One region of the Arthrobacter sp. UYP4 genome, then DNA from elsewhere that is predicted to be linked to it. Evidence: riboswitches for the same ligand, from Rfam matches in the RefSeq annotation. Region 1 holds a riboswitch; the other holds the start of a gene.
The links. Region 1 has a riboswitch for cyclic di-GMP ahead of AC0Z9V_RS08295 (response regulator transcription factor). Riboswitches for the same ligand answer to the same signal wherever they lie in the genome.

Region 1 (9,717 bases):
AGGTGCTCATCAACCTGCTCGCCAACGCACACAGACACACCCCGCCGGGTACCGCGATCTCCACGGCGCTCGCAGCCGGCGACGGAAGGGCGAGCATCACCGTCACGGACTCGGGTCCCGGCATCGACCCGGCGTTCCTCGACACGATCTTCCTGCGCTTCAGCAGGGGCGACGCCGCGCGGAGCGCGAGCGCAGGGAGCACCGGTCTCGGGCTGGCGATCGTCCAGGCTCTCGTCGAAGCCAACAGTGGAACCATCAGCGTGACCAGCGAGCCCGGCCGCACCCGGTTCACCGTGGACCTGCCGCTCCCGCCGGCGGGTCGCGACCCCGACCAGGAGCGCCCCTAAGCCCACCGCACAGCGTGGAGTACGGCCATGCCGTGGGCGCTCGATAGGCTCAGGGGTATGAACGAACTCGCCGACTTCCTGGACGCACGCATCACCGAGGACGAGAAGGCCGCCCGCGTGGGCAACCTTCCCGAGGAGGTGTGGGGTGCCCGCGGGTGGTACGACCCCGAGCGTGTCCTTGCGGAGTGCCGGTCGAAGAGGAAGCTCATCGATTACGTGAGTGCCGGCCTCGACGAATCGGACGGGCTCGCGGTCCTCCGGCTGGTGGCCCTGCCGTGGGCAGGCCATACCGCCTATCGCCAGGACTGGAGGGCCTAGGCGCGGGCGTGCTTCGCCTCCTTCGGACGGACTAGCCGGGAGCGGGTCCGGCGGAGCGTTGCGGGGCGCCCTCGGGAGAAGGCGTCGGCGGGCAGAGGTCCGTGATCAGCCCGGTCCCGGCGCACTCCCGGACGGCCCGGATGCCCGCCACGGCCGCCGCCTTCCCCGGGAACGGCTTGGACACTGCGATGACCGTCCCGTCCGGTGTCTTCAACCTGAACCTGAAGGCATCGTCCCGATCATGGAAGAGTTCGAACGCCGCGGCCATGGTGCCCCCTGCAATCGTCCCGGACAGAAGGACTGCTCGGGCTCGCTGTCGAATCCGGGACTCGAGGCCGAGTCCCGTCTGGCCCGGTGACGGAATAGGGCTTGCCCCATGTGACCCCAGCCACACCCAAGCCCCGATGATAAGCAGTCTGCGGACTACTGGCGAGTACGTGTCATCGGCGAACCGGGGCCGATGCCCGGTCCGGGAGGGAACGCCTGGAGGAAGAACGCCGCCCGACCGGTGCCGCAATCAGTGCAGTGGCCCGACGGACCGCATGGCTCCGTAGGGGCGCCTCCGCCATTCCACAAGCTTTGCGCAAGAAGCTGTGGATACCGCACCGCCTCCTCCCGCCGTCGCTACCCTTGAACTGTGCCCATCCATCCGACCCCGCCTCCTGGCCAGCACCAGGAGGGGACGGCGCTCCCGCAGGGCGACGCCGTCCGGGTCCCGGACGCGTCGGGCAGGGCTGCGCCTCTCCTGGACCTCGACGTCCTGCGGGACATGGAGCGCGACTTCCCGGACACGTTCGTCGTCGAGCGTTTCGCCCGCGACTTCTCCGAGACGCTGGAAGGGAAGATCGACCGCCTGGAGGCCTGGCTGCAGGACGGCGACCCCATGGCCGCCCAGGACGCCGTGCTCAGCGTGACGACGTCGGCGGCGATGGTGGGAGCCACGCGCCTGAAGCAGGCCGCACTCGCCACGCAGCGCTTCCTCGCTGCCGACGACCTCGGCGCCGCTCAGCGGTCGGTCGCGCTGCTCCGGGGCTGTGCGACCGATACCGTCCGTGAACTGCTCGACACCTACCTGGGACGCCACTAGCCGGACGCGCGCTCCTGCCCCGGATCGACGCGCCTCGGCATGATCCGGAAGCCCACGCCACGCACCGTCGTGATGAGCTCGGGGTCGCCTTCCGATCGGGCGAGTTTCTGGCGCAGGTTGGCGATGTGCACCTCGATGGCACGTTCGTCCGTGCGGCTCACGAAGTTGTACCCGCGGTAGTCACGGCCGCGGGACACGCGGACCAGCTCCTCCTTCGTGCGCACGGCGCCGTTGCTCGCCATCAACTCGTGGAGCAGGTTGAACTCGGTCTTCGTGAGCGGCAGCTCGACGCCGGAGCAGGTCGCCGTGCGGGCTTCGCTGTCCACGACGAGGCTGCCGTTCCGCAGGAGGCCTGCCGTCCCCTTGGCGGTCCCGGCGTCCGTGGGACGATCGGGTGCAGTCGCAGGTCCTGGCGCAGGTCCTGCTGCTGCGGGCGGCTGTGTCGGAGGGTGCTGCGCGTTCTGGCCGATGCGCGGCCTGCGGAGCATCGCGTCGATGCGCGCCCTGAACTCGCGGGGGCGGAAGGGCTTCAGCACGTAGTCGTCGGCGCCGGCCTGGAGCGCCGTGAGGATGTCCATCTCGTCCGTGCGTCCGCTGAGGACGATCACGTAGCAGTCCGTCGTGGAGCGGATCCGCCGTAGGACCTCGTACCCGTCGATATCGGGCAGTCCGATGTCCAGCGTGACCACGGCCGGGTGTTCCCGGCGGACGACGTCGACACCCTCGCGGCCGCTGGACACGCCGCTGACCTGGAAGCCACCCTGCTCGAGGATGGCGGACACGAGGTTCCTGATGTCGAGATCGTCCTCGATCACGACGGCGGCCCGGCGGTCACCGGAGAGGGGGCTATTCATGACCGGGTGCCTGATGGTGGCGGTTGGCCCAGCGCGGCGTCACCAGGACCGCCGCCGTCCGTGTGGACCCCGGGGAGTACCGTGCTGGGAGGACTGTATTGACTTGGCGTGTCCGAGGCATACTCCGTGGACCTGTTCTCTTCGGCGGCCCGGCTGACCTCGTGGGTTCCGTGGCTTTGCGTCCCCGGTTCGCACCGGGTTTGCCTTTGTCGACGAGCGGCTGCCCGCCCGACGATCTTAGCAATGTCGGGTGACACTTCTGCCACTGCGGGTGCGCAGCAGGAGAAGCCGGTCCGAAGGGGCCCGAGACGCTCACGCCGTCCCTGCTCCCGGCCGGCGCAGGACGGCGGACGCGCGGAGGACCGCCTCGCCGACGGCATCGAGGGACCGGGAGCCGTGCCGCCACTGCTGCCAGTGGAGCGGGACGTCCACGTGGCCACCCGGCTCGAGGGGGCTGACGTCGCCGGTGGGTGGTCCGGCCTCCAGCTCGAGTTCGGACATCAGCCCCCACCCCATGCCGAGCCGGATCGCGTCGGCGAACTCCTGCGCTGCCGGGACGAAGTGGCGGGGCGGGGAGACGGGCCGCCCGGTACGGGTGCGCAGGTAGCGGTCCTGCAGGTCGTCCTTGCGGTCGAAGACGATCACGGGAGCGTCCGCGAGGCGGTCCGGGCCCGCACCGTCGGGGAACCACTTCTCCCGGAAAGCCCGCGCGCACACCGGGACGTAGCGCATGATGCCCAGGGGCCGGGACGAGCATCCCTGCACGGGCTCGGCGATGGAGGTGATGGCTGCGGCGGCGGTCCCGTCGCGCAGCAGATCGAGGGAATGCTGCTGGTCCTCCCGCAGTATCTCGACCTGCAGGCTCTCGGCGAGTGGTGCCAGGGCCGGCAGGACCCAGGTGTGCAGCGAGTCCCCGTTGATGACGATCGTGATGCGCTGGTGCTGCCGTTCGCCGGCGGCTCCCAGCTCGGAGGCGAGGTCCGCGGACAACAGGTCGAACTGACGTGCGAAGCGGACGATGGCCTCGCCGGCCTCGGTGGGATGCAGCGGACGGGTGCGTGTGATCACCGGACGCCCGACGGCCACCTCGAGTGCGCGGATGCGCTGGCTCACCGCCGAGGGCGTCACCGAGAGCAGGGCGGCGGCCCCCTCGAAGCTACCCTCCCCTACGATGGCCGCGAGGGCCCTTGCCTGCGCCGGTTCGATGCTCGACATAAGCCCGTCTTACCACACTGAAGAACCATTAGCTGGCCTGAAGGCCCTTCCACTCCTACCGTGGTGATGTGATCGCTTCCGCTGCTACCGGCCTCGCTGCCGGACTGACCCTGATCGTCGCCATCGGCTCCCAGAACGCCTTCGTCCTGAGCCAGGGCCTGCGGCGGTCCCACGTGGCCTTGGTCGTGACCGTGTGCGCACTCTCGGATCTCGTGCTGATCGCCCTCGGAGTCGGCGGACTGGGTGTGGTGGTCACCGGCGCCCCCGTCGTCCTCGAGGTGGTGCGCTGGGCAGGGGCAGCCTTCCTCACCGGCTATGCGGTGGTTGCCGCGCGCCGGGCCGTCCGGGGTGGCACGCTCGATGCCGACAGCCGGACGGGCACCTCCTGGCGGGCCGCGCTCGGTACCTGCCTCGCCCTCACCTGGCTGAACCCGCACGTCTACCTCGACACCGTGCTGCTGCTGGGATCGCTGGCCAGCACCCACGGGACCCCGGGGAAGTGGTGGTTCGCAGCGGGAGCCGGCCTGGGGAGCATCCTCTGGTTCACGGCACTCGGTGTCGGTGCGCGGTACCTCGCCCCGGTCTTCACCCGACGGTGGGCCTGGCGTGTGCTCGACGGGTCGATCGCCGTCGTCATGCTCGTCCTCGCGGTGATGCTCGTCGTGTAGCCGCGCGGGTGAGCGGGCGGGGCACCACCGCGGCAACGCCGTCGGCGCGGTCTGCCGGAGGCAGGCGTCGGGAGACGGCGGTCGTCCCACCGGCCGGAAGGGCGGCTAACGCCAGGAGCCGACGATCGCCTGTGCTGCCGGGATCGGGCCGACCGCGGTGCGGGGTGACCGTCGGAGCAACCAGGTCAGGGCCTCGTCCCGTCGCTCGAAGTACTCGATCGGGTACGACGGCCGGTGCACCGCCTGGAAGTGGGCGACGAGCACCCTCTCGACGGGCGAAGCGCCGACGACGGCGACCGCCGGGAGGTTCCGCGCGGAGGACAGTGCGGTGAACGCTTCCCTGGAGAGGGTGACCATGCCGTTGAGGTCGGCCAGGATCGGAGGAAGGCATCCCGGGGCCAGTGCCTGCACGCGGACCCCGAGTGCCTCGATGTCGCCCGCGGTCACTTCGATGGATCTCGCCCAGCGCAGCGTCAGCACGCCGGTCGCGAGGTACTCCAGGTGGAACCTGGCGGTCTCCGCGGAAGGTGGATTCACCGGGCACCTCCTCCCTCGTGCGGCTGTCGGGCCGGCTCTGTCCTCCCGGGGAAGCGGTACCGGCGGCCTCTTCCGGGGCCGCCGGCACCGTGGATCGGGTCTCACGCCTCTCCAGGTGTCCGACGGCTGGGGGAACCGCCGGACGGTCCAGCGTACCCGACGGGCAGACCGGTCTGTCTACCCTAGGATGGACGGACGAGTCGACAGCAGGGGAGATCCATGGTTGCAGCGGCGGCAGTCCAGACGAAGGACGCCCGGGAGCGGATCCTCGGGACGTCGTACGACCTGTTCCTGCAGCGCGGGGTCCGGGCTGTCGGGGTGAACGAGATCATCGCGACGGCCGGCGTGGCCAAGGCGACCTTCTATCATCACTTCCCGTCGAAGGACGATCTGGTCATGGCGTTCTTCGAGCGCCGTCAGCGCCTCTTCACGATCGGCTATCTCGGGGCGGAGAGCGAGCGCCGCGCGGATACGCCCCGCGGACAGCTGCTGGCGATCTTCGACATCTTCGACGAGTGGTTCCACACGCCGGACTTCGCCGGCTGCCCCTACATCCGTGCCCTGCTGGAAACCGGCCCGCGGCATGCGATCGGGGCGGCCGCCGTCCTCTACCTGGACGACATCCGTTCCACGGTCGAGAAGGCCGCCACGGCGATGGGCCTGACCGACGCGGAGGATTTCGCCTACTGCTGGCTGGTCCTCATGCAGGGCGCCGTCGTCTCGGGTGTGGGCATCGATCCCGGCAGCAGTGCACGGATCAAGCGGCTCGGGAAGCACCTCATCGGCCTCCACACGCCCATCGAGGGCGGGGAGGCAGACTGGACCATCCGATAGGGGTGTGCCTCGTCCGCGCCCGGATCGGCCCCCGCGTCCGCGTTCGCTACCATCGGTAGCACCACCTCGGGCGGTGCACGACCTGCGCGAGGACCGGGCACGGCCTGTGCAGGGGCGGTCGATCGTTGCGGCGAGGCCGTATCCGGTCAGGCTTCGGGGAGCTGCCTGGGCGGCCGGAGGGACATCGCGCGATGGCGGGAGCTGCATGAGGCTGGATGTTGTGACGCTGCAGGTTGCGTTCGGCGTGATCGCGCTGACCCTGCTGGTGCTGTTCTACGGCGTGAGCGTGCGGCGCAGCCACTCCACCTACAGCACCTGGTGGTGCGCGGCGATCGCCTCGTTCCTCACGGGCACCGGTCTCTACCTGTGTGATGGTACGGTCCACCAGGTCTGGGCCAACCCGGCCGGCAACGCCCTGCTGGTGGCAGGAGCCGCATGCGTGTGGGCCGGCGCGCGGGCCCTGCGCACGACGGCACCGAGACCGTGGCAGATCCTGATCGCACCGGTCATCACGGTGGTGGCCTCCGCCTTCGACAGCCCGTCGACGAACACCTGGTCCGCCGGAGGGTTCCTCCTCGCCTTCATGACGTTCTTCATCGGACGCGCCTCCCTCGAGATCTGGCGGCTGGACCCCAACACGACCACCACGCAACGTCCGCTCGCGGTCGCGTCCGGTGCCCTGGGTCTGTACTACCTGTGCCGGTGGATCGCCTTCGTGGCCACCGGCCCCTCCTCGTCGACCTTCCAGACCTACTTCGGCACCGTTCCCACGACCCTGTTCACCATGGTCCTGCTGATCGTGGTGTCCTTCACCATGGCGACCCTCAGCAACGAACAGGCCCTCAAGGAGCTTCGGGCGCAGGCCAGCCACGATGAACTGACGGGGATCCTGAACCGCCGCGGTTTCCTCGAACTGGCGGAGTCCGAGATACGCAACCTGCCGACCCGGGACACCCCGAGCACCCTCGTCCTGGCCGACATGGACAACTTCAAGCAGGTCAACGACACGCACGGACATCCTGCAGGAGACTCGGTCCTCCAGGCGGTCGCGGCAGCCTGTACCCGCTCGGTCCGTTCGACGGACCTCGTCGGACGCTACGGTGGGGAGGAATTCGTCCTCCTGCTCCCCGGCGCAGGGCTCGACAGCGCGGAGCTGGTCACCGAGCTGATCAGCAAGACCCTGCGCATGAGCCAACCCGCCTTCGATTTCCCCCTCCCCACCATCAGCTACGGACTGGCAGCACTGCCGCCCGGGCCCGACCGCATCGGCAACGCGATCGCAGCCGCCGATGTGGCCCTCTACACCGCCAAGGAACTGGGCCGCGACCGCGCCGTCAGGGCGGACCAGCACTGAACGGCATCACGTCCTCACCAGGGGCGGCACGGGCGCCACCTCATATGCCTGGCCTTGGTCCGACACAGCAGTGGCACAGGGTACCCCCGGAACGTAGGAGAAGAATCCTTCCCCACGAACCGGAGACCAGCCCATGAACATCCTGATCCTCATCGCCGCAGACCTCCTGGCGATCACACTCCTGACTGTCGGCCTGTACCTGCGCCGGCACCGCCGTCGCGACCTCGTGGTCTCCTACCTCGGCATGAACGTCGGAGTCCTCGCAGTGGCGACGGCCCTGTCGGGATCCGCGGCCGGCGTCGGCCTGGGCCTCGGGCTGTTCGGTGTCCTCTCCATCATCCGCCTCCGCTCCACCGAGCTGGCACAGCACGAAGTGGCCTACTACTTCTCCGCGCTCGCCCTCGGGCTGATCGCGGGCCTCGGCACGGAGCCGCTGTGGCTCCCGCTCGCCCTCATGGGGCTGATCCTCGCCGTCATGGTCATCGGTGACCACGCACGGGTGCTCCCGGCCTACCGGCATCAGGTCGTGGTGCTGGACCAGGCCATCAGTGACGAGACGATGCTCCGGGTCCGCCTCGCAGAGGTGCTGAACGCCCGGATCCACTCCGCCACCGTGTCCGAGCTGGACCTCGTGAACGACAGGACCACCGTCGAGGTCCGCTACGAGGCGAGCGCCGCCGGTGCCGACGCGCGGCGGGCCCCCGTTCCACCGTCGACCGCCATGCCGCCGCAGGCCCCGGCCGGGACCACCTGCTCCACCGACCTGCCCGAGGCGATGCCCGCAGCCGATCCGGCGCACGTCCCGCCCCTGCCGCCGATTCAGGAGGATCCGGCCGGCAGTGCACGGGCGACGGCGGGTGTGTCGTGAATGCCGGTGCCTTCGCCGGCCTGGACCGCAGGGCGTCCGTCAGCCTCGGGGACCTGAACGGCGCAGCCGCCCTGCAGACCAGGATGGACCGCAAGTACGTGGTCGGGACGCGTCTCGCCGCGAACGTCCTCCGATCGTTCGACGCCGACGTCCGCGTCCTCGAGATGCTGGGGCGGCGGTCCTTCACCTACGACTCGGTCTACTTCGACACCCCGACCCTGGACAGCTACCTCCTCGCCGCCCATGGCAGGCGCCGCCGCTACAAGGTCCGCACCCGCACCTACGTGGACAGCGCTGCCGGCTTCCTCGAGGTGAAGACCGAGGGGGCGCGTGCGGCCACCGTCAAGGAGCGCATCCCCTACGCGCTCTCCGACAGCCACCGCCTCACCCCTCGGGGCCTGGACTACGTCCACGAGACACTCGCCTGCTCCATCGGGTCGGTGCCCTCCGGCGTCCTGCGGCCCGTGATCGAGACGCGCTACCGACGCATCACGCTCTACCTCCCCGCGTCGGGGAGCCGGGCCACGATCGACCTCGGCGTCACCTGGCGCAGGCCCGGTGGCCAGGCCCACGAACTCGACGGCGCCGTCATCATCGAGACGAAGTCCGGCGGCGCGGCCGGCGCCCTCGACCGCCACCTCTGGGCCTCCGGCATCCGGCCCGGCAGGATCTCCAAGTTCGCCACCGGCATGGCCGTCCTCGATCCGACGCTTCCGGCCAACCGGTGGCACCGCACCGTCTCCACCGGACTTCCGCTCCGACTCATCTCCCTCTGACACCACACGTCCCGAAGGACCCCCATGCGCATCCCCTCCCTCACTGCCCCCCGCAGCACAGCCCTGAAGACCTCCGTCGCCGCACTCGCGCTCACATTCTCTCTCGCCGCCTGCAGCACGGGGACCACGAACGCCGGTACCGCGAACGGCACCACCGACACCACCACGACGGACGCGACCACGACCGACACCGGCGACACCACCGACGCGACCGCGGTCGTCGCCGGTGCGGCCGACATCACCGAGGACACCCACTACGACGCCGACGACCTCACCTGGGACGCCGCGGAGGAAGTAGCGGTCACGCTCGCGGACGGTGCCAGCAGCGCCACGGACGACGGTGTCGCCGCCGACGGCGTAACCGTCGACGGCGACACCGTCACCATCACGGCCGCCGGCACCTACCGGCTGTCCGGCAGCCTCGCCGACGGCCGGGTGGTCGTCGCAGCAGGGGAGGAGGACGTGGTCCGCATCGTCCTCGACGGCGTCGAGCTGACCAGCAGCACCGGATCCCCCTTCGTCGTCACGAGCGCGAACGAGGCCCTGGTCCACCTCGAGGACGGCACCGCCAATACGCTGAGCGACGCCGACAGCTATGCGGACACCGGCACGGACGCCCCGGATGCGGCCCTGTACTCGATGGCCGACCTCACCATCGCCGGCGCAGGCACCCTCACGGTGACCGGCCATGCCGACAACGGCATCGTGTCGAAGGACGGACTCGTCCTCGCAGCGGGGAACGTCACCGTCGAGGCCGTGGACGACGGCATCGAGGGCAAGGACTACATCGCCCTGCTCGGCGGCACCTACGACGTCACGGCCGGCGGCGACGGCGTGAAGGCCACCAACGAGGACGAGG
Region 2 (9,717 bases), on a different contig from region 1:
CCCGGACCCGCTCGATGCCGGGGAGCGACCTCGTGGTGCGGGCCAGCACGGCTGTGCTCCCAGCCGGCCGGGCCTGACGGGCGGCACCTACGATGGGGCGATGGACACCGCCAATGCCCGCCCCCTTCCCGCCGAGCTCGATGCAGCAGCCCGAGGACTCGGGGTATCCCTGGTGCCCCGGGACGAGGACGGCACCTTCGACGACGCGGCGGCGGTCCAGGGCCTCACCGGGGAAGACGGAGTGAAGACCCTGGTGGTCAAGGTCAGCGGCGGGACGACCGTCTTCGTCCTGATCCCGGGGACGAGACGCCTCGACTGGTCCAGGCTCCGCGCGCTGCTGGCCGTGAACAAGGCCTCGCTCGTGCCGCCCGCGAGCGCCCTCGAACTCACCGGCTACGAGTCCGGGACCATCACGCCACTGGGCAGCAGGAGCGCCCTTCCCGTCTATGCCGACGAGCGGATCCGGGGACGGCGGATCGGCATGGGCTCGGGATCCCGGGACTTCCTGCTGTTCACGGACGCGGATGCACTCCTGGCATCCCTCTCGGCAACCCTCGGTGACATCACCACGGAGATCCCGGGAACCTGACGGCGGGCCTTCTCAGTCGAGGAGCCTGGCGTAGCAGACCGAGTGTGCCTCGCCCGCGTACAGGCCGAAGGCGGGAATGCGGTGGTACCCCTCACGCTCGTAGAACCGCATGGCGTCGGGCTGCTCCGTGCCCGTCTCGAGCAGCAGCGTCCTGCTGCCCATGGCGAGCGCCTGCTCCTCGATCCGTCGGAGGATCGCCGTCGCGACGCCCTGGCCCCTGCGCTCGGGAAGCACATACATCCGCTTCACCTCGAGACCTCCGTCGCCGAGCGGGCGCAGGCCCCCGCAGCCGACGGCCGTTCCATCCGCTGCCCGGGCGACGACGAAGAAGGGCACGTTGTCCGCGGTAGGGGACTCTCCGGGCTCGTGGTCCTCGCTGCCGTAGCGCACGTGCAGTTCGGCCTGCTGGGCGTTGCGCAGCGCCTCGGCGTCGGGGGCGTCGAAGGGCACGCGTTCGATCGTCAGCTCCATGCAGGGCCTGTCCTCTCGGTGTTGTGGGCGCGGCGGCACCGTCGACCGGGACGGGTGTGTTCCGGCACGGCACGCCGTGATCCTACCGGCGCCTGCCTCGGGGGGTGCGGGTTACAGGGCGATCAGGGCTTCGATGATGTCGTACGTCTCCGTGCGCGTCGTGTAGTCCACCCGGACGTCGATGAGGCGGATGGTGCCCGTGGCGTCGGCGACGACCACCGTGGGGAACGGGATGGCTGCGGTGCGGTCCATGTTGGTGCCTGCGACGTCGATGCCCAGGGCTGCGCGTGCCGCCTCGGATTCCGCGCTGGGCACCGTCACGATCCCGAGGCGCGAGGCGAGGGCGTTGCCCTCGTCCGAGTACAGCTCGAAGCGCAGTCCCGCGGCGCGTGCGGCCGCGACGGCGGTTTCGGGGGCCTGGGGGCTGATCGCGATGAGCCGAGTCCCGAACGCCTCGACGACGGGGCGGAGCTCGCGCTGGTACGTCTTCAGCGCGATGCTGCAGTACGGGCACCACGAACCGCGGTAGAACACCAGGATGGCCGCCGCGGCCCCGAGCACCTCGCCCAGACGCACCTGGCGGCCGTGCTCGTCGTGCAGGACGGCATCGGGGAGCAGGTCGCCCGCGTGCGCCGTCCCCGGGGGGATCCCGGCGCGGCGGAGATCCTCCTGCTCACGGGCGAAGACCGCTGCGAGGGCAGGGCCGACCTGCGCCTCGAACGTCGGCCTGTACTCGTCGATCTGGAATGCGATGGTGTTCGTGAACGCCGGTCTCTGCTTCATCTGTCCCCCTCAACAACACCGCGGGTGCCTCGATCCCGCAGCAGGACCCATTGTGGTGCACGTCACCGCGAATTCCCAGAGCGCCGGTCCGTCCGCGTCATAGTCCGCACCGCCCGCCACCGCGGCGCACCGAGGACTGAGACCGGTTCCGCCCGTCCCACGAGGCCGGTTCCAGCGGTGCCGGCGGGCGATCCGGGCATGCTGCGGAAGACCTGCAGGAATCCTCTGGCATCCTTCAGGCGCCCCGCCACCGTCCGACGACGACCTCCGGGACAATGGTGGAGGAGCCCCGCCGCGGCGGGGACCTCCGGCGCCCGGGCGACCGCCCGGCGACAACGGCAAACCCGGCGCGAGCCGGGGACGCAAAGCCACGGGACCCCTGCGGTCAGCCGGGCTACCGAACCAGCTAGGTGCCGACCATGACTCCACCCGCGACTCCACCCGAGACTCCCCCCGCCGCTCCCCCTCCCGCTGCCGCTTCGGCACGGACCACCGCCCACCGGCTCCCCCTCTTCTTCGCCGTGATCTCGGTCCTGCTCCTCGGGCTGACCCCTCCCCCCGCGCAGGCCGCTGCGACGATCACGCTGGGTAGCGTCTCCGGTGCACCCGGTGCGTCCGTGTCCGTCTCGGGTGCGGGGTTCCCGAAACGGACCAAGGGTACCGTCGTCGCCGGAACCGCCAGGGTGGCCGTGACCACGACCGCCGGCGGCGCCTTCCAGGCGTCGATCGTCATGCCCGCCGCTGCGGGCACCGTGACCGTCACCGCGACGGCCGGGAACGCGGTCGCGACCGCCCGCTTCACCGTCGTCGAGCCCACCCCCGTGCCGAGCGGCACAGCCAAGGCGATCCGGTTCGGCGTGGGCACAAATGGCGGGCCGGCTGCCGGCGCGGAACTGGACGAGGTGACGGCCCTCGCCGGCGAGGCGCCCTCGATCGTCCTGTCCTATAAGGACTTCAACCAGCCCGCGCCCATCGCCGAACTCGACGCCGTCCGAGCGAGGGGCGCCGAGACCCTCCTGACCTGGGAGCCCTGGACCTGGGGCGGCGGCACCGCGCAGCCCGCCTACTCGCTGGACCGCATCGCAGCCGGCGACTTCGACGCCTACCTGCGCGAATGGGGTACGGCCCTGGGCCGGTGGGGCCAGCCGGTGTACCTCCGCTTCGCCCACGAGATGAACGGGAACTGGTACCCCTGGGCGGAAGGCGTCAACGGCAACGGGACGGGAGACTACGTCGCGGCCTACCAGCACGTGCACGACGTCGTCGCGTCGACCGGTGCGACCAACATCAGCTGGGTCTGGAACCCGAACGTGCCCTACTGGGGCTCCGTCCCCCTCGACGGTCTCTATCCGGGCAGCGGGTACGTCGACGCCGTGGCACTCGACGGCTACAACTGGGGCACCTCCCCGTCGGGGGGCAGCTGGCAGGAACCGGAGGCGGTCTTCGGCGAGGGGATCGCGCAGCTCCGCCGGCTCGCTCCGGGAAAACCCGTCCTGATCGCCGAGACCGCGTCCTCGGAGGTCGGCGGATCGAAGCCCCAGTGGATCACGAACCTGGTCGGCTACCTCTCCGCCCAGCCGGACGTCGTCGCCCTCGTCTGGTTCCACATCGCGAAGGAGGCCGACTGGCGCATCAACAGCACGGCAGCGTCAGCCGACGCCTTCGCGGCGGCGCTCGCCACCCGGCGCTGACTGCCGCAACGGCTGGCAGCGCGGGCACCACCAGGTCCGGCGGCGGCCCGGATCACCGGGGACCTCGGCACGGACGCACACGGTGGTGCCGCAGCGCAGGCACGGCTTCCCGGCCCGGCCGGCCACCCAGTGCTGCTCGCCCTTGCGCGTCGTGCCCGTGGTGACCTGATGGGCACCGGGCTGGACGGCGGAGAACCGCAGGCATCGTGCGCCGAGCGCCACGAGCGCGGGGATGTCGGTGTCGGCCACGGGGGTGTCCGGGTGGATGCCGCGCAGGAAGCACAGCTCGTTGGCCCAGAGGTTGCCGAAGCCGGCGACGTTGCGCTGGTCGAGCAGGGCCGCGGCGACCCGTTCGGCGGGATCTCGGCACAGCCTGGTGGCCGCCTCCTCCGCGGACCAGTCGTCGCGCAGCGGATCGGGTCCGAGGTGCCCGACGACATCGGCCTCCGCCCGCGTGGGCAGCAGGTCGACGACGGGAAGGTTCAGTCCGTAGGCGGTGGGGCCGTCCTCGACCTCGAGGATCACCCGTGCGTCGGGCAGCAGTGCGCGCGGCAGCTTCCTGCCCGCGGCGGTGACCGTCCAGGAGCCCTGCATGAGCAGATGCGTGTGGAGGGTGAGTCCGCCGTCCAGCCGCGTCAGCAGGTGCTTGCCATGCGTCACGTGCTCCACCACCCGCAGTCCGTCCAGTGCACTCGTGGCATGGGCGGGGACACGCAGATCGCCACGGCGGAGGAGTCGCCCGTCGAGGGACCGCCTCAGCCGTGCCGCCAGCCGGAACACGCTGTCACCCTCGGGCATCGCACCTCCTGCTCGCTCCGGCATCCATCAGGGCAGGCTAGCCCCCGCCACCGACACCCGGTCCGGGAAGACCGGGCGCACGACCCGCTCGTGTCGACCGCCTGCGCCCACCGGTCGCTCCGTGGCTCTGCCCTCCCGGACTCCTCGCCCGGGAGGCATGGCCCGCGCTTTCCGGCTCCTGATGGGCGGCGTGCTCCTGGCCGATCGCGACCTCACGGACCGGCAGGCGAAGAACACGTCGACGTAGCGCCGGGCGGCTTCCGTTCCGGGCGGTCGAGCCGGTACTCTTTTGGCTTGCCCTGCCGGGTTCGCCCGGCATGCGTGGTCTAGAAGCGGGCCCGATCGCAGTGTCCCGTCCCACCACCGAACAGGCACCCCCTTGAGAACCAGACTCACGCCCTCCGACGACTTCCCGGAAGACCTCACAGCACTCGAGCTGCCCGAGGTCGAGGTCCTCAACAGCAAGATCCACCGCGAGCTCGACCACGAATACGCCACCGACGGCGAAGCGGCCATGGAGACCGAGATCCGGCACGAGGAACTCACCGAGGAGCTCGATCGCAGGGACCAGCAGCCCGGCTCCTCCCCGGTCCGGCCCGACGTCGTCGAACCCGTCCTCCGCTCCTCCTGACCGCCGGCGCCTACACCCGCCCACGAATCGTGGCAACCGGCCGCCGGGTGCCACGTGGCGTTGTAGCCCCGGAGGGGAACTCCTAGCGTTGGGATTGCTTGCCGACCAGCACCCTACCCGCGGCCCCGCCGCATCAGGAGCCTCCCATGAAAGCACTCGTCTGGCACGGTGAAGGTGACATCCGCCTCGACACCGTCGATGATCCCTCGATCCTCGATCCCAATGACGCCATCGTACGGATCACCCGGAGCGCCATCTGCGGTACCGACCTGCACTTCATCCGCGGCACCATGTCGGGCATGAAGGAAGGGACGATCCTCGGCCATGAAGCCGTGGGAGAGGTCACCGCCGTCGGCGCAGCGGTCCGCCGGTTCGCCCCCGGCGACCGGGTGGTCGTCTCCTCGACGATGTCCTGCGGCGTGTGCTGGCAGTGCCGGGCCGGCCACACCGCCCAGTGCGACACCGCCAATCCGAACGGCCCGCAGGCCGGCACCTGCTTCTTCGGCGGGCCGCAGACCACGGGGCCCGTGAACGGGCTGCAGGCCGAGTACGCCCGCATCCCGTGGGCCTCGAACACGCTCACCGCGCTGCCGGACACCGTCAGCGACGAGCAGGCCATCCTGCTCTCGGACATCTTCCCCACCGCGTGGTTCGGTGCCGAGCTGGCAGGAGTGCGACGCGGCGACACCGTCGCCGTGTACGGTGCGGGCGTCGTCGGGCAGTTCGCCATCGCCTCCGCCTTCCGCCAGGGCGCCTCACGCGTGTTCGCGATCGACGGCGTCGAGACCCGCCTCGTCCAGGCGCTCGGCCAGAACGCCGAGGTCGTCGACTTCAACCGCGAGGATCCGGTGCAGGCCCTGATGGACGCCACGCTGGGCATCGGCGTCGATGCCGTCATCGACGCCGTGGGCGTGGACGCCCAGCGCCCGTCCTCCGGCCCGGCGGCGGCGGACGGCGAGCAGCAGGCGGAGCAGTTCGCCCGGGAGGTCGCGGAGGTCGCCCCCACCACGAATGCGCAGGGCGGGAACTGGGTGCCGGGGAATGCACCCTCCCAGGTGTCCCGGTGGAGCGTGGAGACCGTCCGGAAGTACGGCCGCATCGGGATCATCGGGGTCTACAGCCCACAGATGATGACCTATCCCATCGGCCAGGCGATGAACAAGAACCTCACGATACGCATGGGCAACTGCGATCACCGCTCGGTCACGCCGCCGCTGCTCGACCTCGTCGCGTCGGGGGTCTTCGATCCGACGAGGTTCATCACCCAGCACGAGCCGCTCACCGACGTCGTCGACGCCTACCTGACCTTCGACCGGCGCGAGGAGGGCTGGCTCAAGACGGTACTGACGACGGCATAGGCGTCCGCCGCACACCGAGCACGAGGAGGAGGGCGGCCACCACCGCGCACGCCAGCATGACCACGGCGGTGGGCACGGGCGAGGACAGCCCGAACGCTCCGGTGAGGGGGGCGATCACGGCGGCACCTGCCATGTTGGACGCGCCCAACAGGGAGGCGGCGGTGCCGGCACGGAGGCCGTGGTGCTCGAGCGCCGTGGCCTGCAGGGCCGGATTGACCAGGCCGAACGACGCCGTGAAGCCCATGACCGGCGCCATCAGTCCCCACAGGCCGAGGTGCGGGGCGAACCCGACGCTCAGGAGCAGGACGGCGGCGGCCACCACCAGGGCCACCGCACCGACGCGCACGGCGAGGACCGGCGAGGCCCGTCGCGCCACCAGGCCTCCCACCTGCGCCCCGACGACCATGAGGGCGCCCTGGGCGCCGAACAGCAGGGCGTAGGCGGACGGGCTGAGCCCGAAGACCTCCTGCAGCAGGAAGGCGCTGCCGGCCATGAAGGACATCATCGCGGCGAAGAGCAGCCCGCCGGCCACGGCGACGGACCGGAACCGGGCGTCCGAGGCGAGGCTGCGGTAGTCGTCCCGGAGGCGGACGCCCTTCCGGAGCAGCCGGCGGTCCCGCGTGTGCGTCTCGTTCCGAAGCAGGATCCTGCCCGCGACACAGAGCAGGACGACGCCGTAGCCGAGGAGTGTCCAGAACAGTCCCCGCCAGCCGACCACCTGGAGGAGCTGGGCGCCGAGGGCGGGGGACGCCACCACGAACACGCCGGAGACGATGGACAGGCGGGCGAGGAAGACCAGCAGGCGCCTGCCCGTGTACAGGTCACGGACGATGGCCAGGGCGATGACCGCACAGGCGGCCGACCCCATGCCCTGGAGAGCCCTGCTCGCGATGAGCCAGGCCATGGTGGGAGCAAGGGCGCACGCAGCCGTCGCGATGCAGTAGACCACGATCATCACCGCCAGGGGGCGCGCCCGTCCGACGGCGTCCGACACCGGTCCGGAGGCCAGCTGACCGATGCCCATACCGATGAAGGCCGCTGTCAGGGTCAGCTGGACGGCGGACTCGTCGGCGCCGAACTCGCGGCGGATCGCAGGGAACGCGGGCAGGTACAGGTCCATGGTGAGCGGCCAGATCACCTGCAGCATCGCGAGCGCCGCGACGAGGAGGAGGACCCTCGGGTGCGGAGCGTCCCGGCGGACGTCCTTCCCCGAGCGTGCGAGGAGGTGCGGGGTGGAGCCCATGAGAATTGCCCGTTCTGTGGATAGCGCTTTCCCTGCCATCCTCGCCCATCCCCGGCCGCGAGGCCAGGACCTGCCATGCAATCGCCGCAGGGCCGGCCAGGGCGTCCGACGGAAAACTTCCCTCGCTCCCCCTCGCGTGGTGGTCTAGATTCGGAAGCACGCAGTCCACCGAAGGGAGAACGGCATGAAGAACAAGATTGTTTTCGGAGCAGGCATGGCGGCCGGTTACGTCCTCGGCACCCGCGCCGGCCGTGGGAGCTACGAGCAGATCAAGACGAAGGCCCAGCAGCTGTGGAACAACCCGAAGGTGCAGGACACCGTCGCGTCGACCACCGGAACCATCAAGAGCAAGGCGCCCGCGGTGCAGGACTCCCTGAAGGGTGCGCTGAAGAAGGGCGGCTCGGGATCCGACGACGGCGCCAAGAAGCCGTCCGAGCCGGGCGTGGCCGTCGGCGCGAGCGGGGATCTCCCCCTCGATGTCCCACCGGTCGTCACCGCCATGGACACGGGCAGCACCGGCCCCACCGGTCCGAGCGGCGGCGATCCCGCGCACGTCGAGGACACGCCGTTCCTGTCACAGGACGACGCCACCCGCCCCGACCTCGGCAAGTAGGGGCGACAGCACGCCCGAAGGCCCCGGTACTGCCGGGGCCTTCGGGCGTACGGGGGCGGGGGGACCCTGCCCCGGGCTTCAGACGCCCTCGCTCACCGCTTCCTCCGCCTCCAGGCAGACCTCGCAGTCCTCCTCCACCAGGATCGCGTTGACCGCGACGGCGATCCGATAGGCATCCCCTGCCGCCGGCACCAGCTGGGCGGCGGGATCGGTCGCGTTGCCGACGGCCCAGACCCGTTCCGCCGAGGTCCGTCCGATGTCGTCGGTGCTGACGCAGCCGTCGCCGCGCATCTCGCAGCCCAGGCCCGCGAGGAGCGGCATACCCGCGTCCGCGCCCGGTTCGCAGAACACCGCCACGCAGGGCACCACGGCGCCGTCCTGGAGCCGGACGCCCAGGAGTGGGCGTGGCGCGCCGTCGTCGGCCCGGCCCGGCAGGAATGCCTCCACCCGGCCCTCCGCGATCCGCACTCCGCGTCTCCGCAGGCGGTGTCGGTCGTCCTCGGACAGGGCGCCGAGGGTGTGGGGGAAGAAGGTCACGTCGTCGGACCACTGCCGCAGGAGGATCGCCTGGTGGATGGAGGTCGGGGCGGAACCGAGCACTCCGAGGGCCTGGTCGCGGACCTCCCAGCCGTGGCAGTAGGGGCACTGGAGCAGTCCCCGCCCCCATGCCTCCCGGGCGCCGGGGATGTCCGGCAGGATGTCGCGGAGCCCGGAGGCGATGACGAGCTGGCGCCCTTCGACGGTCCGGCCGCCGGCAGTGCCGATCGACCACCCCCGCGCCGTGTCCACGGCATGCTCGGCGCGATCGTCGAGGAAGTCCACGCCGTAGGGTTCCAGGTCCTCCCGCGCCAGCGCCACGAGATGTTCCGGCGGCGTCCCGTCCCGCGTGGGGAAGCCGTAGGCGGCGTCGGCCGGAGCATTGCGCGGCGTACCGGCGTCGATCACCACGACGCTCCGCCGGGCCCGCCCGAGGACGAGCGCGGCCCCCAGCCCCGCGATGCCCCCGCCGACGATGACGACGTCGTACGTCCGGGTGTCGTTCCTGTTCATCCCTCCATCCGACCACGCGCCGGGGCCGTGCCGCCTCCCGACATTGTGCTTGCGGTCAGCCGATCGGCCCCGTGCCGCCCGCATCGTCCGCCGGAAGGCCCAGCGAGGCGACCAGCGACGCGAAGCGCTCATTGCCTGCGAGATCCTCGATGAGGACGGCGTTCCCCGCGGCGTCCGCGAGGGGGATCCGCCAGTTCGGGTATTCGTCGTTGGTGCCGGGCTGGTTCTGGGTACGCCGCTCGCCGACCGCGTCGGCGAGCGCGACCCCGAGCAGCACCGACGGCGTCTGCGCGATGAAGCTGTGCAGCGCCTCGACGGTCTGCTGGACGCCCGGGGACTCCTGAGGGAGCAGGTTCCGCTGCCGCAGGAGCGCGAGGAACTTCTCCTGGCTGGCGCGATCCTCCGCCTGCTCCTCCTCCACGGGGCGGCTGAGCAGGCCGAGCTTCTCACGGAGCACCACGTGCTCGCCTGCCAGGTAGCCCGCACTGGG

Region 2: another riboswitch for cyclic di-GMP. It lies ahead of AC0Z9V_RS16285 (glycoside hydrolase family 26 protein); the one in region 1 lies ahead of AC0Z9V_RS08295 (response regulator transcription factor).

What each region holds. Positions count from the first base shown of each region.
Region 1 covers NZ_JBXAVU010000001.1:1,764,121-1,773,837, reverse strand. The annotation lists gene AC0Z9V_RS08315 (sensor histidine kinase) at 1-347, shown strand, start outside; gene AC0Z9V_RS08310 (DUF6221 family protein) at 405-665, shown strand; gene AC0Z9V_RS08305 (YegP family protein) at 697-933, opposite strand; gene AC0Z9V_RS08300 (Hpt domain-containing protein) at 1,303-1,752, shown strand; gene AC0Z9V_RS08295 (response regulator transcription factor) at 1,749-2,606, opposite strand; cyclic di-GMP riboswitch class I at 2,747-2,821, opposite strand; gene AC0Z9V_RS08290 (LysR family transcriptional regulator ArgP) at 2,919-3,821, opposite strand; gene AC0Z9V_RS08285 (LysE/ArgO family amino acid transporter) at 3,890-4,489, shown strand; gene AC0Z9V_RS08280 (DUF7793 family protein) at 4,595-5,026, opposite strand; gene AC0Z9V_RS08275 (TetR/AcrR family transcriptional regulator) at 5,246-5,860, shown strand; gene AC0Z9V_RS08270 (GGDEF domain-containing protein) at 6,066-7,214, shown strand; gene AC0Z9V_RS08265 (DUF4956 domain-containing protein) at 7,348-8,082, shown strand; gene AC0Z9V_RS08260 (polyphosphate polymerase domain-containing protein) at 8,079-8,858, shown strand; gene AC0Z9V_RS08255 (carbohydrate-binding domain-containing protein) at 8,883-9,717, shown strand, end outside.
Region 2 covers NZ_JBXAVU010000005.1:93,233-102,949, reverse strand. The annotation lists gene AC0Z9V_RS16305 (LacI family DNA-binding transcriptional regulator) at 1-77, shown strand, start outside; gene AC0Z9V_RS16300 (aminoacyl-tRNA deacylase) at 101-589, shown strand; gene AC0Z9V_RS16295 (GNAT family N-acetyltransferase) at 602-1,060, opposite strand; gene AC0Z9V_RS16290 (peroxiredoxin-like family protein) at 1,172-1,843, opposite strand; cyclic di-GMP riboswitch class I at 2,171-2,245, shown strand; gene AC0Z9V_RS16285 (glycoside hydrolase family 26 protein) at 2,263-3,534, shown strand; gene AC0Z9V_RS16280 (DNA-formamidopyrimidine glycosylase family protein) at 3,493-4,332, opposite strand; gene AC0Z9V_RS16275 (hypothetical protein) at 4,712-4,963, shown strand; gene AC0Z9V_RS16270 (alcohol dehydrogenase catalytic domain-containing protein) at 5,110-6,321, shown strand; gene AC0Z9V_RS16265 (multidrug effflux MFS transporter) at 6,296-7,564, opposite strand; gene AC0Z9V_RS16260 (YtxH domain-containing protein) at 7,749-8,177, shown strand; gene AC0Z9V_RS16255 (NAD(P)/FAD-dependent oxidoreductase) at 8,256-9,227, opposite strand; gene malQ (4-alpha-glucanotransferase) at 9,283-9,717, opposite strand, start outside.